3 regions of the Marinobacter sp. JSM 1782161 genome follow, and region 3 is predicted to be linked to each of the others. Evidence: predicted binding sites of a transcription regulator. Region 3 holds the regulator's gene; each other region holds the start of a gene.
What was found. The regulator sigma-54, encoded in region 3, starts transcription at its own class of promoters, with help from an activator protein. The targets are predictions, from matches to a motif close to ANTGGCATNNANNTTGCTNT.
Positions count from the first base shown of each region.

Region 1 (9,474 bases), on a different contig from region 3:
CGTGATCCAGCGGCTGGTGGTGAACATGGAGCTGGACGCCGGTATCCCGGAACTGGCGGGGGAAATGGCCAGCCAGGTGCTGTCGGCGCCGGTCCAGTCCGAGACCGAACTGCGCGAAATCCTGAGCCGCGACCAGGCGGCCGCCTTCGTCGAGGAGTTCCTGCAGCTGCGCGAGCATCGCGAACGGCTGATCGGCGAGATCATGGCGCACCCGGTGTATCAGGAGCTGGTGTCGAACCTCGTCTATCACGGCCTGGTCAATTACCTGTACGAAGACAATCTGATTTCCCGCAATGTGCCGGGCGTGGGCTCGATGATGAAATTCGGCAAGCGCGTGGCGACCCGCGCCGTGCCGGGTATCGACGAGACCTTCGAGAAGCGCATCAAGTCCTGGCTCAGCGACAGCCTGCCGGGCCTGTTGCAGCGCTCCGAGCAGTTCCTGCTGCGGGCGTTGTCCGACGACGAGCTGCGCGACACCATCATGGCCGCCTGGAACGGCGTCGAAGACCGTTCCCTGTCGGAGCTGCAGAACGGCCTGGGCGACCTGGAGCTGCAGGAATTCGTGGTGCTGGGCTACGAATTCTGGTTGAGTTTCCGCAAGACGACTTATTTTGAAGGGTGTTACCAGGCGGTGGTCGCGCACCTGTTCGCCAAGTACGGCGACGAACCCCTGGCGACGTTGCTGGGCGACGTGGGGGTGACGCCGGCGGTGGTCATGGCCGAAGTGGACGCCTTTGCCCAGCCGACACTCGATCTGTTGCGCCAGTCCGGTTATCTTGAGGGGCTGTTGCGTCGCCGCCTGGCTCCGTTCTACCGCTCGGCGGCGGCGAAGAAACTGTTGGAAAGCTGAAGCCGCCGGGTCCCGGCGTGCTGCCGAGGATGTTGCAATGCCAAGCGCCGATCTCTTCTGGGCCTACCTGGTGGCCATTTCCCTGCTGACCGTGACACCCGGGGTCGACACCCTGGTGGTGATGCGTAACACCGCCCGCGGCGGCCTGCGCGATGGCGTGGTGAGCAGTCTGGGCATCTGTAGCGGGCTGTTCGTACACGCCACCCTGTCGGCGGTCGGCATCTCCCTGATCCTGTTGCAGACCGCCTGGGCGTTTACCGGGCTCAAATGGCTGGGTGCCCTGTATCTCGTCTGGCTGGGGCTGATGAGCCTGCGCCAGGCCTGGCGGGCCTCCGGTTCCGGATCGCCCATGCCGCGGGTCGAATCCGTGGGCGAGGGCGGCTACCGGCCCATGCGTTCGCTGCGCGAGGGCGTGCTGTCCAACGTGCTCAACCCCAAGACCGCCCTGTTCTACATGGCCTTCCTGCCGCAGTTCATCGATCCGGCCGGTGCCGCGTTTACCCAGTCGATCCTGCTGGCGGCGGTGCATTTCGTGATTGCCATGGTGTGGCAGACGTTGGTGGCGGTGATGATTGTGCGTTCACGCCGCTGGGGCGCGAAGCCCCGGCTCAAGCGGTTGCTGCATGGGCTGACGGGCGGTGTGTTTGTGGCGCTGGGGGCGAAGCTGGCGGTGACGCAGCCTTGATGTGAATCTTGGCGTATTGGGGCATTGTCCGGGGCCCTGGAGGGCCCTCCGAAGCTAAAAGCTTCGGGTACAGGGTCTGGCGTTCGCCGGTACTCGAAGGGAGAGCCAAGCGTTGTCTATCCGACTCTCGTTTCCGGGGAGTCGATGTAGCGGAAACTTCAGTTTCCGAGTCGCCCCAGGGGCGACCGCCGCCTTATCCGTAGACTGGTCACAATGGCCCGTTGAGCGCCCAATTTTCAAAGGCGTCAGACGCAAAAAAGGGAAGCTGCCAGACAGCTTCCCTTTTTTGTTCGAGCGCGGGTCGAACCCGGCAGGCGCCTTATTTTTCCAGGTACTGGAACTTGTCCGGCTTGCCATCCCACTCGGCCGCATCGGGGAGGGGATCTTTCTTTTCCGTGATATTTTCCCACTTGCCGGCGAGCTCGGCATTGATTTCGATGTACTTTTCCTGGCCTGCCGGCAGCTCGTCTTCCGAGAAAATCGCTTCCGCCGGGCACTCGGGCTCACACAGGGCGCAGTCGATGCACTCGTCCGGGTCGATGACCAGGAAGTTCGGGCCTTCGTAGAAGCAGTCTACCGGGCAGACTTCCACGCAGTCGGTGTATTTGCACTTGATGCAGTTATCGGTAACGACAAATGCCATGTTGGTATCCCTGGTTTCTTGATCTATCTCATCAGTTGGCGAAGCGTGACGCGCGCCATAGGTCAGTTTCTCGCTCCGGCGTCCAGAACACCAGGCTGCTGACCGTTATTTATCTTGCGAGGGCGGTATTGTAGGGAGCGCCCCGCGAAGTAGCAAGCGCGTGGGCGGGCTCCCGAAAGGCTCATTTATTATAACCTTATGTTGCTCAGTTGCGTTGCATTAAGGTCTTGAGTTCATAAAGGCGATTGAGCGCTTCCCGCGGCGTGAGATCATCCAGATCAAGTTCCTCCAACGCCTGCTCGACTTCGCTGGGCGCAAAGCCGGAAAACATGTCGCCCTGGAAGCTGCCCGCCTCCGGCTCCCGTGCCGCTGGTCGGGGCTGGACTGGCGCCGGGCTGGACGCGGCGGGGGTTGCGGTGCCTTCGAGTCGCTGCAGCTGTTGCTTGGCGTTGCTGATCACGTCGCCCGGCACGCCGGCCAGTTGGGCCACCTGCAGACCATAGCTCTGGCTGGCGGGACCGTCGTGGACGGTGTGCAGGAAGACGATGCTGTCGTCGTGCTCGGTCGCCGTCAGGTGCACGTTCACCGCGTGCTTGAGCTGGTCGGCCAGCTGCGTGAGCTCGAAATAGTGGGTGGCGAACAGGGTGTAGCAGCGTACCTTCTGGGCCAGCTGTTCGGCAGTGGCCCAGGCCAGGGACAGACCGTCGAAGGTGCTGGTGCCGCGACCGATCTCGTCCATCAGCACCAGGCTGCTTTCGGTGGCGTTGTGCAGGATATTGGCGGTCTCGGTCATCTCCACCATGAAGGTGGAGCGGCCGCCGGCGATGTCGTCGGAGGAGCCCATGCGGGTGAAGATGCGATCCACCGGGCCGACCACTGCCCGATCCGCCGGGACGAAGCTGCCGGTGTAGGCCAGCAGGGCGATCAGTGCCGCCTGGCGCATGTAGGTGGACTTACCGCCCATGTTGGGGCCGGTGATGACCAGCATGCGGCGCTCGTTGTCGATCAGCAGGTCGTTGGGTACGAACGGCTCATCCAGCAGCTGTTCCACCACCGGGTGACGCCCGGCCTGCACGTCCAGCCCCGGCTCGCCGGAGAATTCCGGCGGGTTCAAACGCAGCGTGGTGGCGCGTTCGGCGAAGTTGCTCAGCACGTCCAGCTCGGCCAGGGCCTGGGCGGTGTCCTGCAGCGGCGCCAGCTGTTCGGCCAGGGTTTCCAGCAGCTCGTCGTAGAGGCCTTTTTCCCGGGCCAGGGCGCGGCTCTTGGCGCTCAGCGCCTTGTCCTCGAATTCCTTCAGCTCGGGTGTGATGAAACGCTCGGCGTTCTTCAGGGTCTGGCGGCGGATGTAATCCACCGGCGCCTGGTCGGACTGGGCGCGGCTGATCTCGATGTAGTAGCCGTGGACCCGGTTGTAGCCCACCTTGAGCGTGCTGATGCCGGTGCGTTCCTTCTCGCGGGTTTCCACGTCCAGCAGGAACTGGCCGGCGTTCTCGCTGATGTTGCGCAGGTCGTCCAGTTCCTCGTCGTAGCCTTCGGCGATCACGCCGCCGTCACGGATCACCACCGGCGGATTGTCGATGACCGCGCGGGTCAGCAGGTCGGCCAGCTCCGGGTAGGTGCCGGCGGTCTCGCGCAGGCTGGCGATGCGGTCGGAGGCGACGTCCCCGAGCACGTCCTGCAGTTCCGGCAGCAGCTTGAAGGCGTCGCGCAGGCGCGCCAGGTCGCGTGGTCGGGCCGAGCGCAGGGCGACGCGGGACAGGATGCGCTCAATGTCACCGACCGATTTGAGCAGGTCGTGCAGCGGCTCGTAATGGAAACCGTCGAGCAGGGCGGACACCGCGGCCTGGCGCTCGCGCACGGTGGCCACGTCGCGCAGCGGCCGGTTGAGCCAGCGCCGGATCTGGCGCCCGCCCATGGCGGTGGCGGTGCGGTCCATGACCCAGGCCAGGGTGTACTGGGTGCCGCCGGTGAGGTTGGTGTCGATTTCCAGGTTCCGGCGACTGGCGGCGTCCAGGATGATTGAATCCTCGCGCCGCTCCCGGGACAGCTTGCGGATGTGCGGCAGGGCCGTGCGCTGGGTCTCGCGGGCGTATTGCAACAGGCAGCCCGCGGCGGAAATGGCCAGGGACAGGTCGTCGCAGCCGAAACCGGTGAGATCGCGCACCTGCAGCTGCTGGGTCAGCAGGCGGTGGGCGGTGTCACGCTCGAACAGCCAGGGCCCCTGGCGGCGGATGCCGGTGAAGCCCTCCAGCAGGTCTTCGAACGGGAAATCCTCGCTGATCAGGATTTCCGCCGGACGCAGACGCTGCAGTTCGCCCTGCAGGGATTCAGTGCCGCTGAATTCCGCCACGGAGAAGCGGCCACTGGAAATATCCAGCGTCGCCAGGCCGAATTCCTCGCGGTGACTGAACAGGGCCACCAGCAGGTTGTCGCGGCGATCTTCCAGGAAGGCCTCGTCACTCAGCGTCCCCGGTGTGACGATGCGCACCACTTTGCGTTCCACCGGCCCCTTGCTGGTGGCCGGATCGCCGATCTGCTCGCAGATGGCAATGGACTGACCCGCCCGGACCAGGCGCGCGATGTAACCTTCTGCCGAATGATAGGGCACGCCGGCCATGGGAATCGGCTGGCCGCCGGACTGGCCGCGGGCCGTGAGGGTGATGTCGAGAAACTCCGCCGCCTTCTTGGCGTCCTCATAGAACAGCTCGTAGAAGTCCCCCATGCGATAGAACACCAGCTCGTTGGGGTGTTCCACCTTGATCTTGAGGTACTGCTGCATCATCGGGGTGTGCTTGGTGAGTTCAGTGGGGGCGACTGACATTCGGCATCCATTTCCTGGCGGTGAGCTGAAGCGGGCCATTGTAAGAAAAACCGGGAGGCGATGAAATGTGCCTGTCGGCGGTTCTGTCTGGCCGGGCGACAGGTGCTAGTTCACAGGATCTGTATCCGGGGCTAATCTTAAGTCAGCGGACAAAAAGTAAACGGCGTCGCGAAGTGGCACTGGCCTTGCTGGATTGCTTGGGTTTTCGGGTTGATACAGACGCACGGAGCGTTGTCCCGATGCCAGACCACTCAGACCCAAGCAGGGAGCCTGACCGTTATGTCAGAAGCCATCGCACTCGATCCTTACCGGCCCTATCCGGAATGTTTTGACGAACTGGTGGAGTCCTCCGGCTACGCCCGTCCCCAGGCACTGGCCATCACCCGGTTCATCATGCAGAACGGCCCGGACGAGCTGGTGCGCCGCCAGGCGGAGCTGGACCGGACCATTGCCGCCATGGGGATCTCCTTTACCGTCTATTCGGACAGCGAGAACATCGACCGGGCCTGGCCCCTGGACGTGGTGCCGCGCACCATTTCCGCCAGCGACTGGCAGCGCACCAGCGACGGCCTGAAACAGCGGTTGCAGGCGCTCAACCTGTTCATCAACGACCTCTATAACGGGCAGAAGATTCTTAAAGACAAGGTGGTGCCGTCGGATCTGGTGCTGAAATCCAAGAACTTTCTTGCGCCATGTCAGGGCTTCGAACCGGCCTACAAGGTCTGGGCGAACATCTGTGGCACCGACCTGGTGCGCGATGGCGAGGGTAACTTCCTGGTACTGGAGGACAATCTGCGCGTGCCGTCCGGCGTCTCGTACATGCTGGAGAACCGCACGGTGATGAAGCGCGTGTTCCCGGAACTGTTTGCCGAATCCACCATCGGTCCGGTGGACGACTACCCGGTGGAGCTCTGGAACATGCTGGCGTCGCTTTCGCCGCGGGACGACGTGACGCCCTGCATCGTGGTGCTGACGCCGGGTATCTATAATTCCGCCTATTTCGAACACAGCTACCTGGCCCAGCAGATGGGTTGCCCGCTGGCCCAGAACAACGATCTCTATGTCGATAACGACGTGGTTTACCTGCGCACTTTGCGGGGGCCGCAGCGGGTGGATGTGATCTACCGCCGCATCGACGACACCTTCATCGACCCGCAGGTGTTCCGCAAGGACTCGGCACTGGGTATTCCCGGTCTGATCGGGGCCTGGCGTGCCGGTAATGTGGCCATCGCCAACGCGCCCGGTTCCGGTGTAGCGGACGACAAGGTGGTCTACGCCTTCGTGCCCGAGATCATCCGCTATTACCTCAAGCAGGAGCCGCTGATCGACAACGTGCCCACCTATCTGTGCATGGACGAGAAGGAGCGCGAGCACGTGCTGGCCAACCTCGACAAGCTGGTGGTCAAACCCGCCAACGAGTCCGGCGGCTACGGCATTCTCATCGGCCCGCGCGCGTCGGAGGAGGAACGCGCCCGTTGCGCCGCGTTGATCCGCGAGAACCCGCGCAACTTCATCGCCCAGCCCACGCTCAACCTGTCCACGGCACCCACGCTGTGCGAGGAGGGGCTGGAACCGCGCCATCTGGATCTGCGCCCGTTCATTTTGCAGGGCGAGGATGTCTACTGCACCAATGGCGGCCTGAGCCGAGTGGCGCTGCGTCGGGGCTCCCTGGTGGTGAATTCCTCCCAGGGGGGCGGCAGCAAGGACACCTGGATCATCAACCACGGGAGCTGAACCATGCTGGCACGAGTCGCCGAAAACGTATACTGGATGGGGCGCTACCTGGAGCGGATCGACGATACGGCGCGCCTGCTTAACGCCACCACGCACATGCTCATCGATTCGCCGGAGGACACCCGCTTCAGTTGGCCGGTGCTGATCGACGTGCTGGGAGAAGACGCCAAGGGCTTTATCCAGGAGGGCAGCTCCAGCGAGCTGGGCGTCATGCACTACCTGATCGCGGCGGAAGACAGCAGCGCGTCCCTGCGCCATTCCTGCGCCCAGATGCGCACCAACGCCCGCTGCGTGCGGGAGGTGATCCCCCGGGATTTCTGGGAGGAGATCAATTCCCTGCACCTGTTCGTGCAATCCGAGTGCAAGGTGGCGTCCAGCCGCGCCCAGCGTTACCGCATGATGGCGCAGGTGATCCGGCGTTGCCAGACGGTGGTGGGGGTGACCGACGGCACCATGCTGCGGGACGACACCTACCGCCTGTTCAATATCGGCCGTCACCTGGAGCGGGCGGACATGACGACGCGTATCATGGACGTCCTCGTGCTGCAGCAACTGACGCCGAGCGACGATCTCCAGGGGCGCCGGCATTTCCAGTGGAGCTCGCTGCTCAACGCGCTGGGGGCTTCCGAGTCCTACCGGCGTTACTATGCCGAGGAGGAGGGCACGACCGATGTCAGCGAATTCCTGCTGACGTTCGGCGCTTTCCCCCGCTCGGTGGCCTACTGCCTGAACAAGATCGAGTGGGAGGTGCAGACGCTGCCGCACGCCGATGCCGTGCTGAAAGCCTTGGCAAGTCTGCGCAAAGCGCTAGACTCTGAACCGCTGCACACGCTCTCGACGCTGCAGATGCACGAGTTGATCGACAACGTCCAGGCCGGTCTGATCACATTGCATGCGGCCCTGGTCAACGAGGCGTTGTACGCTCCGGCCGCCTGATTCGCGGGGATGACGTGACGGTTGGCCACCGCAGCGGGAGCCCCCGGCCATGGCAGGCGCGTTCAGCCTCAGTTGTTGCCGGAGCCATTAACCATTGCAAGGTTCGACCATGACCCGACTTGATGCGCCCCTGTCTCTGGACGCCCTGAGGCAAATCTATGCGTGTCCCTCGCCCGAGCGGGACGAGTGGCTGCCGCGCTGGGATCAGCCCGGCTGGTCGGACGTGCTGGGGTGGCTCATGGGGCAGGGCGGCGATGCATTGGGGGCGTTGTCCTCGGACCTGCAGCATCAACTGCGGGAACACGGCGCCACCTTCGATCCCCAGCATCAGCAGAACCGGACGCTCGACCTGTTCCCCTGGCTGTTCGATCTCCAGGAATGGCACACGATCGAAGCCGGTCTGATCCAGCGCCGGGAGCTGCTGTCGCGGGTGTTGAAGGACCTGTACGGCCCGCAGACATTGCTGCGCGACGGCATCCTGCCGCCGGAGCTGATCTATCGCAACGCCGGCTTCCTGCTGCCGTGTCACGATCTGCTGCCGGAGGCCATGGACTGGCTGGTGACCCTCGGTTGCGACCTGGGGCGGGACGCGGACGGCCGCATGACCGTGTTCGGCGACTGTTCACAATCTCCCGGCGGCATGGGCTACGTGCTGGAGAACCGGCTGGCCATCAACCAGGTGGTGCCGGAGCTGACCCAGCATTTCGACAAGCGCCACCTGGCGGCCTTCTTCAAGGATTTTCAGCGCGCCCTGGTGCCGCAGACGCCCTACGCCAGCGAACCCCTGATTGGCCTGCTGACCCGCAACTACCGCGACAGCCAGTATTTCGAACACGCGTTCCTGGCCAACTACCTGGACCTGGCGCTGGTCCACGGCGCCGACCTGATGTTCCGGGAGGGGCGCATCTGGCTCAAGACCCTGAGCGGCTTGCAGCCCGTCGACGCCCTGATCCGCTATATGCCCGACCACCTCAGCGACCCGCTGGAGCTGGACAGCGACATTGCCGGTAGCCCCGGTCTGTTGCAGGCCATCCGCCAGGGCAACCTGGTCTGCGCCAATCCGCCCGGCGCCGGGCTGGTGGACAGCGGCGCCTTGCTGCCCTTTATGGAGAAGCTCTGCCGCCATTTACTCGATGAAGACCTGTTGCTGCCGTCGGTGCCCGCCTACTGGTGCGGCGATCCGGAACATTGCGAGATCGTGCTCGACGAGCTGATCGACATGGTCGTCCACGACCTGGCGGTGCCCGACCAGCGCATCAGTTTCGCCAACGCCAGCCGGCGCGAGCGGGCCGCGTTGGCAGAGCGCATCAAAGCCGATCCGCAGCGCTTCGTGGCACGCCGGATACTGCCGCTGAGCACCGTGCCGGTGTGGCAGAAGCAGTCGGTGCAGTGTCGTTTTGCGTCTCTGCGGACTTTTGTTCTGCATCAGGCGAAGCACGACCAGGTGCTGCCCGGTGGTCTGGCCCGCTGTCACGAACAGGCGCTGCAACTGCAACTGGGACTGACCTCCCGTTTCACCGCCAAGGATGTCTGGCTGCAGAGTCCCGACGGCGATTCGGTGAGTCTGCTGCACAGCGCGCTGACCAAGGTGCGGTTGTCCCGCAAGAGCGGCCTGCTGCCCAGCCGGGTGGCGGATCACCTGTTCTGGCTGGGCCGCTACAGCGAACGCCTTAACCTAGCGTGCCGCGCCATGCGCGCGGCGCTGCCGCTGATCTCGACCCTGACGCGGGACGAGCAGGTACGCACCCTGACGCCTCTGGTGGAGTTCGCCTGTACCATCAACGGTGGCGTGTTCATGCCCACCG
Region 1 covers NZ_WSSA01000003.1:268,727-278,200, reverse strand. Annotated here, with positions in the region: gene GQB00_RS14080 (hypothetical protein) at 1-850, shown strand, start outside; gene GQB00_RS14075 (LysE family translocator) at 888-1,535, shown strand; gene fdxA (ferredoxin FdxA) at 1,855-2,178, opposite strand; gene mutS (DNA mismatch repair protein MutS) at 2,384-4,999, opposite strand; gene GQB00_RS14060 (circularly permuted type 2 ATP-grasp protein) at 5,279-6,733, shown strand; gene GQB00_RS14055 (alpha-E domain-containing protein) at 6,737-7,669, shown strand; gene GQB00_RS14050 (circularly permuted type 2 ATP-grasp protein) at 7,779-9,474, shown strand, end outside.
Region 1: GQB00_RS14060 (circularly permuted type 2 ATP-grasp protein) is a predicted target of sigma-54. The motif match lies at 5,172-5,191, and genes of this name have one in related genera.

Region 2 (9,474 bases), on a different contig from region 3:
ACAGGGCGCGGTAGGCTTCCCGGTCCTGGGATTTGCCGACCTTTTCCAGCAATGGGCTCCAGGGATCCTTGCGACCTTCGGCACGGCTGGAGCCGGGGTTGGGCGTGGACACTGAGCGGTCCCCTGTCGTGGCTGCGTTCGAACGTGTAGTTGTGATCATTCTATGTGCTCGCCATGAATTTGTCAGTTGACCGATTTACGCGCCCGGTTGGGCGCTGGATCACCGGTCGATGACAAATGGATGAGCGAGGGGCGAACAGTCCGGCCCGCGAGCGCGGGCCGGGATCAGTCTTCCAGGTAGGTGTAGCCTTCCAGGCCCTGCAGCAGTTCGCCGATCAGCGTCTCCCGCTCGGCGGTGGGCAGGTCGCTGGCGCCGAACTTGCGGCGATAGGCGTCGCGCAGGGTGTCCGGATCGAAGTTCACGTAGCGCAGGATCTTGGCGACCGTGTCCCCTTCGACCCGGTGACGCACCTGGTAGCGGCCGTCGTCGGCGTGGGTGACGTCCACCGAGTTGGTGTCGCCGAACAGGTTGTGCATGTCCCCCAGGATTTCCTGGTAGGCGCCGGTCATGAAAAAGCCCATCAGCATCGGCTGGCCGTCGTCGGCGGGCAGGGGCAGGGTGGTTTCCACGCCCTGGCCATCCACGTAGCGGTCGATGCGGCCGTCGGAGTCGCAGGTGATGTCCTGGATCACGGCACGCCGGTTCAGCGGCTGGTTCAGGCCGCTGATCGGCAGCACCGGGAAGATCTGGTCGATGCCCCACACGTCCGGCAGGGACTGGAACAGGGAGAAGTTGATGAACAGCTTTTCGGCCAGCTTCTCGTTGAGCTCGTCGATGATCTCCCGGTGGGCGCGGTTGCCGGCGTCCAGTTGGATCTGCAGGCGGCGGCAGCAGGCGGTGTAGAGCTGTTCCGCCTCGGCGCGGTGGCTCAGGGACAGCAGCCCGTGGGCGAACAGCGTGTGCACGTCGCTGATGGCGTGCACCACGTCGTGGTAGATCTCCACCTGCGAGCGGCGCGGTGCGCTCTGCTGCAGGCTGGTGTAGTCGCGCCACAGGTCATGCAGCGGGCCCGGCGCGTCGGCGGCGGGCTCGGACGGCGTCGGCGCGGCGGGCGCTTCCCGGTCGATCACGTTGGTGATCAGCACCGCGTGATGGGCGGTCAGGGCGCGGCCGGATTCGCTGATCAGGTCGGGGTGGGGAATGCCGGCCTGGTCGCACTCCGCCTGCAAGGTGTGGATCACGTTGTAGGCGTACTCGTCCATGCTGTAGTTGATCGAGCAGGCGCTGCGCGAGCGGGTGCCCTCATAGTCCACGCCCAGGCCGCCGCCGATGTCGACGGTGCCGATGGGCGCGCCCAGCTGGCGCAGTTCGCTGTAGAAGCGGGCGCACTCTTTCAGGCCGGTCTGGATGTCGCGGATGTTGGCGATCTGAGAGCCCAGGTGGAAGTGCAGCAGTTGCAGGCTGTCCAGGGCGTCGGCGGCCTTGAGCTGGTCGATCACGTCCAGCACCTGGCTGGCGGACAGACCGAACTTGGACTTCTCGCCGCCGGTGTTCTGCCAGTTGCCCTTGCCGATGCTGGCCAGCCGCGCGCGTACGCCGATCAGCGGCTGCACGCCGAGGGTGCGGGCCTCTTCCAGGATTTCCGGCAGCTCCGACTGTTTCTCCACCACGATAAAGACCCGGTGCCCCAGCTTCTGGCCGATCAGCGCCAGGCGGATGTACTCGCGGTCCTTGTAGCCGTTGCAGACGATCACCGACCCCGGCTGGCGGGACAGCGCCAGCACCGCCATCAGCTCCGGCTTGCTGCCGGCTTCCAGGCCGATCTGGCCCTGGCTGGCGGCGGGCTCCGCCTGGGTGATGGCCTCGACAACGTGGCGCTGCTGGTTCACCTTGATCGGATAGACGGCGGTGTAACGGCCCTGGTAGCCCTTGTCCTGCGCGGTCCGGTTGAACGCCTCGCACAGGCGGTTGACTCGATCATGGAGGATGTCGCCGAAACGCACCAGCACCGGCAACTGCACGCCCTGATCCTGCAGTTCCCGGGTGAGCCGGCGCAGGTTGATGGCGGCGCCGCTGTGACCCCGGTCCGGGCGCATCAGCACGTCGCCGGCGGCGTCGATGTCCATGTAGCCTTCGCCCCAGTGGGCGATGTTGTAGACCTGGTGGGCCTTGCTGCCGGTGCTGTCTGTCATGGTGGCGTCAATCCTTGAATGGGGCCGTCATTGTAAAGAATGGCGGGCCGGAGCGGGAAGCGCGAGGCGCGGCCGACTTCGGCAAATACCTGTATTTTTATGCTTCTGCGCGGGACAATGAGCCTCTAGAATCGCCCGCAGATCCGGCCGGGAGAGCCCGACGCTTCCGGCACGCAAGAGAATCCACCGGTCAGAAGGAGTGAAACGATGTCGGCACTGAATGAAGGATGGTTTACCGAAGTCTTCCAGGACCAGGGTACGGCGTTCTCGCTCCAGGTCAAAAGCAAGCTCCACGAGGAGCAGACCCCGTACCAGAAGCTGGAAATCTACGAGACCGAAACCTTCGGCAACCTGATGGTGCTGGACGGCTGCGTGATGCTCACCAGCCGCGACAACTTCCTCTACCACGAGATGATGACCCATCCGGCGCTGTTTACCCACAAGGCCCCGCGCAAGGTCGTGGTCGTCGGTGGCGGCGATTGCGGCACCCTGCGTGAAGTGCTCAAACACCCGGACGTGGAGGAAGCCTGGCAGGTGGAAATCGACGAGCGGGTGACCCGCATGTCGGAGAAGTATTTCCCGGAACTGTGCGAGTCCAACGAAGACCCGCGCGCCAACTTCTTCTTCGGTGACGGCATCCAGTGGATCCGCGACGCCGACCCGGACAGCATCGACCTGATCATCATCGACAGCACCGACCCGGTGGGCCCGGCGGAAGGCCTGTTCGCGCTGGATTTCTACCGGGACTGCATGCTGGCGCTGCGTGAGGGCGGCCTCATCGTGCAGCAGAGCGAGTCGCCCCTGCTGCATGCCGATACCATCATCAAGGACATCCACGCCGACATGAAGAAAGCCGGCCTGGACCACGTCATCACCCTGCCGTTCCCGCAGCCGGTGTACCCTACAGGCTGGTGGAGCTGCACCATGGCCAGCAAGGAAAACCCGCTGCACTACTTCCGTGAGGAAGACGCGGCCGAGCGGCCCTTCGTGACCCGTTACTACAACGAAGCGATCCACCACGCGGCCCTGGCCCAGCCCCAGTTCATGCGGGATATCCTCGAAGACTGAACCCGCCCCGCCGGCCCGGTTGCCCGGGCCGGCGGACATGCCTTTTCGCACTAAGCGTTCCCCCGTTTCATCGAAATCGGTCTCTCCGCTGTCTCCCAATCTCCTACGCTAATGAGTGTGAGGTCTTTCTCACTTTCGCATCCTTGGTTGTGCCGGACCGGGTGGCGTAAGGTCGCCACCGTCTGGCAAGGCATGCCCATCATCTGGCAGTGACACCGATTCGAGTCAGGAGGGCAAAATGGTGGTAAGACAGGGAGAGCCGGAAAAGAACTGGTTCCGCTGTGAGCGGTTCAGTTTCGTCAACGGGGAATGGTTCTTCGAGACCCGGGAAGGGATCGTCAAGGGGCCGTATGAGAATGAGCTGGAAGCGGAGCTGGAGCTCAATTTCTTTCTCCAGCAGGCGGACAGTCAGCCGTGCAAGTCGGCGACCGGCTAAGCCGATCGCGCGTGATGTCTGGAAAGCACCGGCCCACAAAAAAGGCGCCCCGCAGGGCGCCTTTCTCGTTGCTACCGGAGAGAACGCTTACTTGGCGCTCAGGAACTCCGGATAGGCTTCCATACCGCACTCGGACAGATCCACGCCCTCGTACTCTTCTTCCTCGGAAACCCGCAGACCCATGACCGCCTTGAGGATGCCCCAGACAATCAGGCTGGCTACGAAGACCCAGACGAAGATGGTGATGGCGCCGATGATCTGGCCGCTCAGGCTGACGCCGCCGTTGGTGGCCGGTACCAGCAGCAGACCCAGCAGACCGCACACGCCGTGGACGGAGATGGCGCCGACCGGATCGTCGATGCGCAGCTTGTCCAGGGTCACGATGCTGAAGACCACCAGGATACCGCCCAGGGCACCGAAGATGGTGGCGGTCAGGGCGCTCGGGGTGGACGGCTCAGCGGTGATGACCACCAGGCCGGCCAGGGCGCCGTTCAGCAGCATGGTCAGGTCGGCTTTGCCGAACATCAGACGCGCGGTGATCAGCGCCGCGATACCGCCGCCGGCAGCCGCCGCGTTGGTGTTCAGGAAGACCATGGCGACCGAGTGTGCGCTGGCGATATCGCCCAGCTTCAGGACGGAACCGCCGTTGAAGCCGAACCAGCCCATCCACAGGATGAAGGTACCCAGTGTGGCCAGCGGCAGGTTGGCACCCGGGAAGGCGCGGATTTCGCCGTTCGGGCCGTACTTGCCTTTACGCGCGCCCAGCAGCAGGACACCCGCCAGGGCGGCCGCCGCACCGGCCATGTGCACGATGCCGGAGCCGGCGAAGTCGCTGAAGCCCAGGTCGCCCAGGCTGTACATGCCGAAGACAGCAGCACCGCCCCAGGTCCAGGAGCCTTCCAGCGGGTAGATGAAGCCAGTCATGACGACCGCGAAGATCAGGAATGCCCAGAGCTTCATGCGCTCGGCCACGGCACCGGAAACGATGGACATGGCTGTGGCGACGAAGACCACCTGGAAGAAGAAGTCGGACGCGCCGGAGTAGATGGAGCCACCCTCGAAGCCGCCTTCACGGCCGGCGAAATCGCCCAGAACGCCAGCGACATCGACGCTGCCCATGCCGGACAGGAACACATTGCCGCCGTACATGATGGCGTAACCGCAGACCATGTACATGGTGCAGGCAATCGCGTAGAGCGCGACGTTCTTGGTGAGAATCTCAGTGGTGTTCTTGGCGCGGACCAGGCCGGACTCGAGCATGGCGAAACCGGCAGCCATCCACATGACTAATGCGCCGCAAATCAGGAAATAAAAGGTGTCTATAGCGTACTGCAGTTGGAAAATTTCGTTTTCCATGTGAAGCCCTCCGCACAAGGCTCTTCAGGAGTGAATTGGGTATTTGCGTTGGCGTTGTTGTTGGATTCGGTGGTCTTAGACGGCTTCTTCGCCGGTCTCGCCGGTCCGGATCCGGATCGCCTGCTCCAGTTCGGTCACGAAGATCTTGCCGTCACCGATCTTGCCGGTGTTGGCCGCCTTGGTGATGGACTCGATGACCTGGTCGAGCAGGTTGTCGCCAATAGCCACTTCCACCTTCACTTTGGGCAGGAAGTCGACCACGTATTCCGCACCCCGATACAGCTCGGTGTGCCCCTTTTGCCGCCCGAAGCCTTTGACTTCAGTGACGGTCACGCCCTGTACGCCAATCTCGGACAATGCCTCGCGGACGTCGTCCAGCTTGAAAGGCTTGATGATCGCTGTCACAAGTTTCATTGCTGTCTCCTTGGTAATTCCGTCTCAAACTTGTTCTATGGGTTTGGTTTGAGCTCGGGATGCTGCCACCTCGCACACAGTGTGTGCGGATTGCGTACGAGGCATTAAGCATCGCGTGTGCCAACGCAAAAAATACCCGGTAAAACAGTGAATTAATCAAGGCTGGCCCCGAATTGGGTCACAGTGTTGCATCAGTCTGGTGCGCACTGTTCCGTAACGAACCGGATTGGTGCGCCATTTCGGTGCGTGCTGGATCAGCCTTGTATCACCCCGATTATGGTACACTTTTCCGACCATGCCTTGGGACCCGCGAGGATTACGTTGAAAAGACCACAGGATTTTCTGTCACAGCTCCAGGGCCAGTTTGGCCAGTTCGTTCCGGATATGGCGCGTGCCGCGAAGGACGACTTCGAACAGCACGCCCGGGCCACGGTTCTGTCGGTCCTCAATCGCCTGGACCTCGTGACCCGGGAAGAATTCGACGCCCAGCAGGCCGTCCTGCAGCGCACCCGGGAAAAAGTCGAGGTACTCGAGAAACAGGTGGCGGAGATGGAGCAGCGTCTGGCCACCGATAAGACCGACGGCTGATACCCGCGCGGCAGGACGCCGCGTCGCCGTCCATGCAGTTGCCGGATGCCCCGTGTCCGGCCCGAACCAGGGAAGGTTGTCATGCTTGCGATCGTTCACACGCGCGCCCGCCTGGGCGTTTCCGCGCCGGCCGTCACGGTCGAAATCCACCTCTCCAATGGCCTGCCGTCGCTTTCCATCGTCGGGTTACCGGAAACCGCGGTCCGCGAAAGTAAAGACCGCGTGCGCAGCGCCCTGATGAACGCCGGTTTCGAATTCCCCACCCGCCGCATCACCATCAACCTGGCCCCGGCCGATCTGCCCAAGGAAGGCGGGCGCTTCGACCTGCCCATTGCCCTGGGCATCCTGGCCGCGTCGGGCCAGATTCCGGCGGAAACGCTGGAGCGCCTGGAATGCGTCGGCGAACTGGCGCTGGATGGGACCCTGCGCCCGGTACGCGGTGTGCTGCCGGCGGTCATGGCGGCGCGGGCGTCCGGACGCCAACTGCTCGTCCCCCGGGAAAATGCCGAGGAAGCCGCGCTGGCGGCGGCCGACGACGTGCTCGCCGCCGATCACCTGCTGCAGGTGGTGGCGCACCTGTGCGGCGAAGAGCGCCTGCCGCCGCTGACCCGCACGCCGGAACCTCCGCTGGATGAAGGCTGGCCTGACCTGCGCGATGTGCGCGGCCAGCACGTGCCCAAGCGGGCGTTGGAAGTGGCGGCGGCCGGCGGGCACAATCTGTTGCTGTTCGGCCCGCCCGGCACCGGCAAGAGCATGCTGGCCAGCCGCATGCCGGGTATCCTGCCGCCGCTGACGGACGAGGCGGCGCTGGAAGTCGCCAGCGTGCGTTCGGTGGCGGGGGAGTCGGTGGAGCCGGGCAGTTGGCGCCGGCCGCCTTATCGCTCGCCGCACCACACGGCCTCCGCCGTGGCGCTGGTGGGTGGGGGCAGCAGCCCGCGTCCCGGCGAGATTTCCCTGGCCCACCGTGGCGTGCTGTTCATGGACGAGCTGCCGGAGTTCGACCGCAAGGTGCTGGAAGTGCTGCGCGAGCCCATGGAATCCGGTGAGATTGTCATTTCCCGCGCCGCCCAGCAGGTCACCTATCCGGCCCGTTTCCAGGTGGTCGCCGCGATGAACCCGTGCCCCTGCGGCTACCGCGGCCATCCCAGCATCGAATGCCAGTGCAGCCCGCAACAGGTGACCCGCTACCAGTCGCGTCTGTCCGGCCCGCTGCTGGACCGGTTCGATCTGCATGTGGAAGTGCCGGTTCAGGACGGCCAGACCCTGTTGCGCCAGGACCAGTCGGCCGACGACAGCCGCGGCGTGCGCGATCGGGTGCTGCGTGCCCGGGCGTTGCAGGCCGAGCGCGGTGTGCTCAACGCCGACCTGAGCGGTGACGCCCTGGACCGATACTGCCGTCCGGGGGAGGCCGGTGAACAGCTGCTGGCCCAGGCTATGGAGCGGCTGGGGCTGTCGGCCCGCGCATTGCACCGGATCCTGCGGGTGGCGCGCACCCTGGCGGACCTGGCCGGCGAACCGGAGCTGCAGCAGACGCACCTGGTGGAAGCGCTGGGCTACCGCAAGCTGGACCGGCGCCAGGCCGGTGCGCCCGTCGCCACGCCCTGACGATCCCGGTTCGGATCACTCCGCGTCGGGCGCAATGAAGGCGTCGCGATGGAAGCGGGCTGCGGCTTCCACTTCGGCGAAGCCGCAGACGCCCGGTTGCGGCACCGGCCCGCCGGCCAGCACCTCCAGCACCGCATGCACGCCCCGGGGCAGGGACTCCAGGTTGTAGCCGCCCTCCAGAACCAGCGCCAGGCGCCCTCCGCAGTGCTTGCGGGCGATGGACTGGATGGCGCCGGCCATGGCGCCGAAGCCCTCGTAGGACACGTTCAGCGCCAGGTCCATCCAGTGTGGATCGAAGCCGGCGGACACCAGCACCAGGTGGGGCCGGAACCAGTCCGCCGCGGGCACCAGGATCTCGTCGATGGCTTTCAGGTAGGCGGCATCGCCGGTACCGGCGGGCAGAGGTACGTTGACGGTGGTGCCTTCGCCCAGGCCGGCGCCCACCTCGTTCATCTGGCCGGATCCCGGGTAGAAGGGCGAGGCCCGGTGCAGGTCGAAGAAGAGCACATCCGGATCGGCCCAGAAAATCTGTTGGGTGCCGTTGCCGTGGTGGGCGTCCCAGTCGACGATCAGCACCCTTTCGCAGCCCAGCGCGGCGAGGGCATGGGCGGCCGCCACGGCGACGTTGTTGAACAGGCAGAAGCCCCGGGCGCGCACCGACTCGGCGTGATGGCCGGGCGGGCGGACCAGGGCAAAAGCGCTTTCCGTGGCACCGGTCAGCACGCTCTCGACCGCGGCAATGGCGGTGCCTGCGGCCACCTCCGCGGCGTCGATACTGCCGGGAGAGACCGCCGTGGTGTCGACGTCGAGCCAGGCATTCTGGCCGCGCAGGTGGTACAGGGCGTCGAGGTAGCCGGTGGTGTGCACGCGGCCCAGTTGTTCCGCGGTGGCCTTGGCGCCGTGCGCGAAATGCACGCCGTCGACAGGATTGGCGTCGAGGAATTGCAGGATGCTGGTGAGCCGCCCGGGATGCTCGGGATAGCGCCAGGGTACGCTCAGTCCGGACAGGATCTGCCGGATCCGACGGTCCATCCGCCCCGGCACGAACGACAGGTCGGAGTCCGGTGCATGCGCCAGCACCCGCTCGTCGAAGAAAACCGTAACCTTGTGTGGGGCAGCCATGGCGTCAGTGTCTCCCTGAGCCTCACAGTCGGTGGTTTTAACAGGATAGTCCTTATTTTCGCCGGCGACTGTGCGGTGGTCCATTCCGCACACCCTGCGTAAGCTCTGGTACACTTCGCAGCATAAGGCGCGGGCGCCGCAGCGGCGCGTACCGCCCCAGAGACCGATTCAGAACGAGAGACCCCAATGACCGACGACAAAGACAGGCAAACCACCGATCACAGTGATGAGCCGGTCACCACGCGCCGTGGTATCCGCAGCTTCGTGCTGCGTCAGGGGCGGATGACCGAAGGCCAGAAAAAGGCCTACGACCGCAGTTGGCCCAAGTACGGCCTGACCCGGGAAGACGGCATGATCGACCCGCGCGAAGTGTTCGGCCGGGAAGCGGTGCTCAACCTGGAAATCGGTTTCGGCATGGGCCAGTCACTGGCCACGATGGCGGAAGCCGCGCCGGAGCAGGATTTCATTGGCGTGGAAGTGCACACCGCCGGCGTAGGCGCCCTGTTGAAGGAAGTCGAGACGCGCGGTCTGGACAACGTACGGGTCTACAACATTGACGCCAACGACGTCATCGATCTGTGCCTGCCGGATGCGTCCCTGGACCGGGTCATGCTGTTTTTCCCCGATCCCTGGCACAAGAAACGCCACCACAAGCGTCGTCTGGTGCAGCCCGAGTTCGTCCAGCGTATCCG
Region 2 covers NZ_WSSA01000005.1:163,123-172,596, reverse strand. Annotated here, with positions in the region: gene GQB00_RS19965 (sigma-70 family RNA polymerase sigma factor) at 1-160, opposite strand, end outside; gene speA (biosynthetic arginine decarboxylase) at 286-2,193, opposite strand; gene speE (polyamine aminopropyltransferase) at 2,401-3,261, shown strand; gene GQB00_RS19950 (DUF6316 family protein) at 3,500-3,697, shown strand; gene GQB00_RS19945 (ammonium transporter) at 3,785-5,053, opposite strand; gene glnK (P-II family nitrogen regulator) at 5,129-5,467, opposite strand; gene GQB00_RS19935 (accessory factor UbiK family protein) at 5,789-6,055, shown strand; gene GQB00_RS19930 (YifB family Mg chelatase-like AAA ATPase) at 6,137-7,660, shown strand; gene GQB00_RS19925 (histone deacetylase) at 7,676-8,782, opposite strand; gene trmB (tRNA (guanosine(46)-N7)-methyltransferase TrmB) at 8,969-9,474, shown strand, end outside.
Region 2: glnK (P-II family nitrogen regulator) is a predicted target of sigma-54. The motif match lies at 5,573-5,592, and genes of this name have one in related genera.

Region 3 (9,474 bases):
GCGGTTGGGCGAGTGCGCGTGTCGGCGTCGGATCTACTCGCCTTCGCCAAAGTAATCGTTGATCAGCTCGACCAGGGCGTCGCGCGCCGCCTGTTCGTCGGGCCCGTCGAGAACCAGCTCGATATCGGTGCCGCGGCTGGCCGCGAGCATCATCACCGACATGATGCTCTTACCGTCCACCTCCCGGCCGTCCTTGGCGATCAGCACCTGGCTGTCGTACTCCGACGCGGTGCTGACCAGCTTGGCTGCGGCCCGGGCATGCAGACCGAGCTTGTTGATGATGGTGATGGGCTCCCGGATCATGGCGTGTCGTCACTGGCCGCCGTGTGCAGGTGCGGCATCTCCGTGTGGCGGATCTGCACGTTGCCGTATTGCTCGCGGAAATAACGCCCCAGTTGGTCGCAGATGTAGACCGAGCGATGCTGACCGCCGGTGCAGCCGATGGAAATGGTCATGTAGCTGCGGTTGCTTGACCGGAAAGTCGGTAACCACTTCTCCAGAAGTTCCTTGAGATCGTCCAGCATGTCCCGGGTTTCCGGCTGCCCCTCCAGGAAAGCCTGGACCTGAGGATCGACACCGGTGAAGTCGCGCAGACTGGCGTCCCAGTAGGGGTTGGGCAGGCAGCGCACGTCGAACACGTAGTCGGAATCCACGGGTACGCCGTGCTTGAAGCCAAACGACTGAAACAGCAGGGCCAGTTCCTGGTCGCGTCGCCCCACTACGCGCTGACGCACCATGTCGCGCAGCTCATACATCGACAGCTCGGTGGTATCGATGTACAGGTCGGCCAACTGCGCCAGGGGGTCGAGCAAGTCCTTCTCGTGGTTGATCGCCTCGCGTAGCGACGTGCGGACATTGCTCAGCGGGTGCTTGCGGCGTGTGGCGTGGAAACGCTGCAGCAGGGCCTGGTCGGTGGCGTCGAGGAAGATGATTTCGACGTTCAGGCTGGCGCCCTTGAGGCGCTCGTGGATCTCGTCGAAGTTGGCAATCTCATCGGCCAGGTTGCGGGCATCGATGCTCACGGCAATATTGCGGAGCTTGTCCGGCGAGGCATTGCTGGCTTCCTCGGTCAACGGGAACAGCAGGCCGATGGGGAGGTTGTCGATACAGTAGAAGCCCAGGTCCTCGAGCACGTGCAGTGCCGTACTCTTGCCGGATCCGGAACGACCGCTGACGATGATCAGTTTCATGCAATGCCTTCGTCGAATCGGCGAATGGTTACTCGGGTTGCGTCATGACGCGGAACAGCTCGTCGGCGTCCCGGCATTGACGCAGGCGTTCGCAGAAGCTGCGCTCGTTGAACTTCTCGGCCAGCTGGCTCAGCAGTTCCAGGTGCTCGCTGGTCGCCTCCTTGGGGACGATCAGCACGAACAGCAGATCCACCGGCTGGTTGTCGATGGCGTCGAACGCAACCCCTTCCTCCAGGGTCAGCAGGGCACCCACCACATGATTGCAGCCGTCCAGACGGCAGTGGGGGATGGCAATGCCCTGACCGATACCGGTGCTGCCCAGCCGTTCCCGGGACACCAGGTTATTGAAGGTCTGGGTCTCGTCGAGCTCGGGGTAGCGCTTGGCTACGTGCTCGGCGATCAACTCAAGGATGCGTTTCTTGCTGGTTCCCGGCACACCACAGAGGGTGAGCTCGGGAACCAGGATGGACTGGATGGTTAATGGTGATTCCGTCATGGATGGAATGCTTTCCCTTGGATGGAACGGCTAGCGGCCGGCAGCACCGTGCATTCGATCAACGGTCTTTTCCTTGTGCTTGAGGATCTGCCGATCAAGTTTGTCGAGCAGGCCGTCAATGGCCGCGTACATATCTTCGTTTTCAGCCTTTGCGTGGATTTCACCACCAATGACGTGGAGTGTGGCTTCGGCCGTCTGGCGCAGCTTCTCCACGGACAGGGTCACCTGACAGTTGCTGATGTGGTCGAAATGGCGTTCGAGTTTTTCAAACTTGCCGGAGACATAGTCTTTCAGAGCGGGAGTCAATTCGACATGGTGACCTGACATATTGAGTTGCATAGGCTTCTCCTGTTGTCGATATGGCCGGGAGCAGAGAAGCTCCCGACGTTGAGCCCGTCGCACTCAGCGACGTTTGAAAACCGACTCTGGCTGGCCCTGGGCGCTTGCGTCTCAGACCAGTCTCTTGCGTTCGTTGGACGGCGGAATGTGCATCGCCTCGCGATACTTGGCGACCGTCCGTCGTGCCACCTTGATGCCCTGGTCCCCGAGCAGCGCTGCAATCTTGCTGTCGCTGAGGGGTTTCTTCGGGGTTTCGGCGGCGACCAGTTTCTTGATCATGGCACGAATTGCCGTGGAGGAACATTCACCGCCCTCGTTCGTGCTCACATGACTGGAGAAAAAGTACTTCAGCTCGAAGATACCGCGCGGCGTATGCATGTATTTCTGGGTGGTGACCCGGGAAATGGTCGATTCATGCATGCTCACTGCCTGGGCAATGTCCGAAAGGATCAACGGCTTCATGGCTTCCTCGCCATGATCCAGAAATCCCTGCTGATGTTCAACGATCCGGGTGGCGACTTTCAGCAGGGTCTCGTTGCGACTCTGCAGACTCTTGATGAACCATTTGGCCTCCTGCAACTGATCGCGCAGGTAGGTGTTGTCGGCACTGTTGTCGGCCCGGCGGATCAGCGCCGCGTAGCCGGCATTGACCCGGATGCGCGGGGCAATTTCGGGATTGAGTTCGACGCGCCAGCGGCCCTTCTGCTTGGACACCACCACATCCGGCACCACGTAATCCGGCTCGGCCTGGTCGAGAGAGTCGCCCGGCCGCGGGTTGAGCGTCTGGATCAGCGCCAGCACGCACTTCAGCTGCTCTTCGCTGAGGCGGCTGCGGCGAAGCAACTGGGCGTAATCGCGATTACCCAGCAGGTTGATGTAGTGGCTGATCACCAGGCGTGCCTGGGGCAGCCAGGGCGTCTCCGGTGGCAGCTGGTTGAGCTGGATCAGGAGGCACTCCTGCAGGTCCCGTGCGAACACGCCCGGCGGGTCGAAGTGTTGCAGGCGGCGCAGTACGGCCTCGACCTCGTCCAGTTCCAGCGGATCTTCCTCGCTGTCGTCGACCAGCCCGGCGTGGATGTCTTCCAGTGTCGAGATCAGGTAGCCGCGCGGGTCCACCGAGTCGAGCAGGGCGTGAGCAATGGCGCGGTCGCGCTCGCCCATGGGGGTGAGGTTGAGCTGCCAGAGCAGGTGGTCCTGCAGGGTCTCGGCGGGGGAGTTGCGTGATTCGAAGTCGGTGTCGTCGTCTTCTTCGCTGCGTGCTGCCGGTGCCGGGGCGGACTGGTAGATGTCGTCCCAGGCGGTGTCGACCGGCAGGTCATCGGGGATTTCCTGGTTGGTCTCGGTGTTCCAGTCGGGTTCGGCCGGCTCGTCCCAGCTATCGTCGTCCTGTGCGGTGTCGTTGCTGTCCTCGCCCTTGCCGTCAGCGGACGCGTCCTCGCCGTCGCTCTCACTATCCGCGGCGCCGTCTTCCTCTTCCGAGGTTTCCAGCATGGGGTTGGATTCGAGCGCTTGCTGGATTTCCTGTTGTAAGTCCAGCGTGGAAAGTTGCAGCAGGCGGATTGCCTGTTGCAACTGGGGTGTCATGGTGAGCTGTTGACCCAGCTTCAGCTGAAGCGAAGCTTTCATTACCATTGATTTAGTCCCGTCACCCTGTGGCCATCGACTGAGTTATTGCGCCTGGGCAAGACCTGTCCGGATGTCTCCGGACCTTGAAAACGCTCGTGTCAGAGGTCGGTCCGGCTTGCCAAGCAAATTCTTTGCCGAAGTTTACTGCTATGGGTGTCCCGATGACAATGTCTTGGTCGGCGGATATGCCCCGAGAGGTTTGCCGACCCTGTTTCGAGTTTAGCGTTTTGGCGCCCACTGCGATACCCATACCCGATTGACGGGCTCACATATGGAATTCGTTGCCCAGGTAGACTTCCTTGACCTGCTGGTTGGCCAGGATCTCCTCAGACTGTCCGGATGCGATAATATGGCCGCCGCTGACGATGTAGGCGTTCTCGCAGATATCCAGGGTTTCGCGCACGTTATGGTCGGTGATCAGCACACCGATGCCCTTGTCGCGCAGATGGCGGATGATCTGCTTGATGTCGCTTACCGAGATCGGGTCGACGCCGGCAAAGGGCTCGTCCAGCAGGATGAAGGCCGGCTCCATCGCCAGCGCCCGGGCGATCTCCACGCGCCGGCGTTCCCCGCCCGACAGCGCCATGCCCAGGCTGTCCCGGATATGCGTGATGTGAAACTCTTCCAGCAGGTTTTCCAGCCTTTCATCACGCTCCGCCCGGGACAGGCCCTTGCGCGTTTCCAGAATCGCCATGATGTTGTCGCGCACACTGAGCTTGCGGAACACCGAGGCTTCCTGGGGCAGATAGCCGATGCCGGAACGGGCCCGGCCGTGCATGGGCAGGGGTGTGATGTCTTTCTCATCGATGCTGACCCGGCCGTTGTCCGCCTTGACCAGGCCCACGATCATGTAGAAACAGGTGGTCTTGCCGGCGCCGTTGGGGCCCAGCAGGCCGACGATTTCCCCGCTGCGGATTTCCAGTGAGACGTCTTTGACCACTTTAATCTGCTTGTAGCTCTTCGCCAGATTGCTCGCACGCAGTATGGCCATCAGTTACCGGCCTCCGAGGTTCCGCTGCCCTGGCGTGGCTGGATAACCATTTCCACGCGTCCATCGCCACCATCGGACTTGCTGCCACCGCCGGCGGTGACGACGCGCCTGGCCGTGTCGTAGTCGATGCGTTCGCCCTTGAAGACGTTGCCGTTCTGGCGGATGACGGCTTTTTCCTCAAAGGTCAGCCGGTTCTCGCCGGCGGCGTAGATGATGGTCAGTGCTTCGGCGTCGGTTTTCGGTGTTTCGCCCTGTTGCGGCTGTATGTAGTGCGCCGGCTTGCCGTAGGCTTCGATGCGGTTCAGCGCGCCCTGGCTGCGGTAGAGGACGACCCGGTCCGCGGTCAGCTCGGTGGCGTCCTGGCGCACGACCACACCGCCGGTGTAGACCGCCGTACCCTTGGCGTCGTCGAGTCGGGCATTGTCCGCCGATACCTTGATCGGGCTGTCCGAATTCAGGTCAAAAGCCTGGGCGTTTGCGGCCAGCGCCAGGAGCGCGGCGCCCAGAAGGCGGCGCAGGGGCGCGCGTTTACTGCGCTGATGGCAACTCATACTGTCCTTCCACCTGTGATTGCAGTTTGACGATCCGTTTGTCGATCCAGGCTTTCATGCCCGTGGCGCGGGTCACGCCCCGGGCGTCGGTCAGGATCACCGGGGCGTCAGTGTGCACAATGCGTTTATCGTTATCCAGCGTAAGATGGGGGGTTTCCAGCTTGCCTTGCTTGCCGGATTCCAGGATCCGGCTGATGACCACGTTGCCGGTCAGGTCGATGACGTCGCGCTCCAGGCGGTAGTTGCCTTCCTCGGCTGACACCTTCCAGGGGATGCCTGACTCGGCATCGATCAGCGTGGCGCGCGGCTCCTGCATGTGGGCTCGATTCTGCTCGTCGAACTGTTCGATGCGCGGGCTGGTGATGGTAACGCTGACATGGCCTTCCTCGTCGTAGGCCTGGTAAGCGCCGTTCACCACGAAACTGTCGGGCTCGTCCGGTCCGCGCAGCTGCTCGGCGGTGTTGTCCGGGGATTTTTCGTCGCTTTGCCAGAGCAGATCGATCAGCACGGCGGCCAGTACGGCGATGGCGACGTAGCGCAGGCGGATCTGGTTAAGGCGGCTGAGCATGATCAGTGTCCGTCGGCGTGGTAGGTCTGGTGCATTTCCGCCAGTTTGTTCTGGGCCTGCAGGATCAGGTCGCAGATTTCACGCACGGCACCTTCGCCGCCACCGGTTTCAGTGCAGTAATCGGCCTGTTCGCGGACATACCAGTGGCCGTTGGGGACGGCAATGCCCAGACCGGCGTGCATGATGGCGCCCAGGTCGGGCAGATCATCGCCGATATAGGCGGCCTCGCTGGCGGAGATGGCGAGTTCCTCAAGTAGCTCCTTCAGCGCTGCTTCCTTGTCCTCGCGCCCCTGTTGCAGATGTTCAACGCCCAGGTCGCGGGCGCGGCGGGCGGTCAGCGGGGAGTTACGCCCGGTGATGATCGCGACGTCGATGCCGGCGCGCCGCAGTTGCTTGATGCCGTGGCCATCGAGCGTGCAGAAAGCCTTGAGCTCGTCGCCCTGGGCGGTGAAGTAGAGTCGGCCGTCGGTCAGCACGCCGTCAACGTCGAGCGCCAGCAGGCGAATTCGGGCGGCTTTGGTCATCAGGTCATCGGGCAGCGGTCTTTCCATGGGCCTTCCTCGGTCGGCGCAATCGTGTCGGGATGGGGGTGTCACAGGACGCCTGCGCGTAACAGGTCGTGCATGTTGATGGCGCCAATCAGGCTGCCGTGGCGATCCACCACCGGCAGGGCGGTGATCTTGACCTCGTCCATGACGTTAAGTGCTTCCGCGGCCAACTGGTCGTCACGGATGCGTTTGCCGCCGACGGTCATCACGTCGCGGATCGGCGTGCCGTGAATGTCCACGTTGCGGTCCAGGGCACGGCGCAGGTCGCCGTCGGTGAACACGCCGATCATGGTGCCCGAGTCGTCGATTACCGTCGTCATGCCCAGGCCTTTCTGCGACATTTCCAGCAGGGCGCCGCTGAGCAGGGTATCGGGTTTGACGCGGGGCACCCGGTCACCGGTATGCATGATGTCCGCTACCCGCAACAGCAGGCGGCGACCCAGGCTGCCACCCGGGTGCGAGAAGGCGAAGTCTTCGGCGCTGAAGCCGCGGACTTCCAGCAAGGCCACGGCGAGGGCGTCACCCATGACCAGGGTGGCGGTGGTGCTGCTGGTCGGGGCCAGTCCCAGGGGGCAGGCTTCGCGGGGGACGCTGACGTCCAGATTGGCCGCCGCCTCCTTGGCGAGTACGGATTCCGGGTCGCCGGTCATGCTGATCAACGGTGCGCCCATCCGCTTGATGAGCGGCAGTATGGTCAGCACCTCGGCGGTCTTGCCGGAGTTGGAAATGGCCAGGACCACGTCGTCACCGGTGATCATCCCCAGGTCGCCGTGGCTGGCCTCGCCAGGATGAACGAAGAAAGAGGGCGTGCCGGTACTGGCCAGGGTGGCGGCGATCTTCTTGCCGATGTGCCCGGACTTGCCCATGCCGGTGACCACGACCCGGCCATGGCATTGCATGACCAGCTTGCAGGCGTGTTCAAATGTCGGATCAATGCGCTCGGACAGCGCGTCGATCGCCTCTCGCTCGATGGCGATCGCCCGGCGCGCTGAGTCGATGAAAGAAGTCGTCATAGTCCGGGCAATCCTTAACGTGCTGCGTGGTAAAGTACGACGGTATAAGCGATGTATCCGGCCAGCAGTATACCACCTTCAAAGCGGGCCAGTTTTCCCTTTTTCTGCATGCCATAGGCGAACGCGGCGAGCAGGATAGTCAGCCCGGCCATGGTGCCGTAGTCCCGGATCAGAACGTCGCTCTCAATCGGCAGCGGGTTGAGCAGTGCCGGCATTGCCAGTACCGCCAGCAGATTGAACAGGTTGGAGCCGACGATGTTGCCCAGCGCCACGTCGTGGTGGCCTTTGAGGGCGCTGGCCACGGACGCTGCAAGTTCCGGCAGACTGGTGCCGATGGCGACGATGGTCAGGCCAATCACCAGTTCGCTGACGCCCAGGGTCAGGGCCAGTTCGGTAGCGCCCCAGACCAGGATGCGCGAGCTGACGATCAACATGACCAGACCGACAACGAACCAGGTAACGGCGCCCTTGATCTGGATGTCGGGCATTTCCTCGACTTCCTCCAGGAATTCCGGGGCGTCACCGGGGGCGTTGTTGCGGCTCAGCAGGAACAGGGCAATGGCCAGCATCACCAGGAAGATCACGCCGTCCATGGGGGACAGGGCGCCATCCAGCAGCAGCGGGTAAACCAGGATGGTGACCGTGAGCAGGATGGGGAGTTCGCGAAACAGGACGGTCCGTTTCAGGGGAATCGGCGCCACCAGCGTTGTGATGCCCAGTACCAGCCCGACATTGGCAATGTTGGAGCCCAGCGCGTTGCCCACGGCCAGCGCCGGTGCGTCGGTCAGGGCAGCGGTGGCGGAGACCAGCATTTCCGGGGCGGACGTGCCGAACGCGACGATGGTCAGACCGATCAGCATCGGCGACATGCCCAGGTTGCGAGCCAGGGCAACGGAGCCTTCGACAAACCGGTCCGCGCTCCAGATCAGCAGCACCAGGCCGGCGACGAGGGCGCCAATGTAGGGGAGTAGAGACATAGGGTCATTCCGTTGTGAAAACCGGGTCCTGGCCGGCGGACCGGGGACCTTCGCAGTGGCGGCAGATTGTGCGCGAGAAGCCGGCTTGTCGCAACCGCGGTCCCGGGCTCCCCGCGTACCATCATGTTGGGGTGTGGGGCAGTAACGGGTAAGAAAGGGGGAGTTGCGGGCAAGGATCTTGTCCGGGGATATTTGAGCTTCGGGCAAACTTGTCATAATGTAGCGCCCTTTGCGGCCAGTCCCATTCCGTTGCGCGCCCGTTTTTCCCGTTGTGGAGGGGATTTAAGGCGGTATTAATGCAGCGCTGTGGGCTGTCTGGAACAATGCGCCGTGGGAATGGTCGATGCAGCAGGGCGTCGGTTGCCCGTGATGCCTACTGGGAAAGCTCTCGATGACGTCAGAGTCCGCATACATAGACATTCAGGATCTCGTATTCCTGCGCGGCGATCGCCGCATTTTTGACGGCCTGTCGCTGCGCATTCCACGCGGCAAGGTCACCGCGGTCATGGGGCCCAGCGGTACCGGCAAGACCACATTGCTCAAGTTGATCGGCGGACAGCTCCGGCCCGAATCCGGTCGAATCCTGGTGGGCGGGCAGAACGTTCATCAGCTCAGCCGTAAGGCGCTTTACCGGCTGCGCCGCGACATCGGCATGCTGTTCCAGAGCGGCGCGCTTTTTTCCGATTTGAGTGCCTACGAAAACGTGGCGTTTCCGCTGCGGGTACATACCGATCTGCCGGAAGACATGATCCGCGACATCGTGCTGATGAAGCTTGAATCCGTAGGGTTGCGCGGTGCCCGCGACCTGATGCCTTCGGAGCTGTCCGGTGGCATGACCCGGCGCGTCGCCCTGGCGCGCAGCATTGCCCTGGATCCGGAACTGATCATGTACGACGAACCCTTTACCGGGCAGGACCCGATCGCCAAAGGCGTGCTGGTGGAGATGATCAGCAAGCTCAACCGCTCCATGGGCCTGACCAGTGTGCTGGTTTCCCACGACGTGCCGGAGTCCCTGAGCATCTGCGACTACGCCTGTATCGTATCCAACGGTAAGGTCATCGGTGAAGGCTCGCCCGAAGAGTTGCAGGCGCACCCGTCCGAGCGTGTCCAGCAATTCCTTCAGGGGCAGCCCGATGGCCCGGTACCTTTCCATTATCCGGCGGCGTCCATTGCCG
Region 3 covers NZ_WSSA01000002.1:1,172,114-1,181,587, reverse strand. Annotated here, with positions in the region: gene GQB00_RS05210 (HPr family phosphocarrier protein) at 34-303, opposite strand; gene rapZ (RNase adapter RapZ) at 300-1,190, opposite strand; gene ptsN (PTS IIA-like nitrogen regulatory protein PtsN) at 1,219-1,686, opposite strand; gene hpf (ribosome hibernation promoting factor) at 1,717-2,025, opposite strand; gene GQB00_RS05190 (RNA polymerase factor sigma-54) at 2,137-3,651, opposite strand; gene lptB (LPS export ABC transporter ATP-binding protein) at 3,917-4,642, opposite strand; gene lptA (lipopolysaccharide transport periplasmic protein LptA) at 4,642-5,193, opposite strand; gene lptC (LPS export ABC transporter periplasmic protein LptC) at 5,171-5,761, opposite strand; gene kdsC (3-deoxy-manno-octulosonate-8-phosphatase KdsC) at 5,764-6,312, opposite strand; gene GQB00_RS05165 (KpsF/GutQ family sugar-phosphate isomerase) at 6,354-7,334, opposite strand; gene GQB00_RS05160 (calcium/sodium antiporter) at 7,337-8,299, opposite strand; gene GQB00_RS05155 (ABC transporter ATP-binding protein) at 8,691-9,474, shown strand, end outside.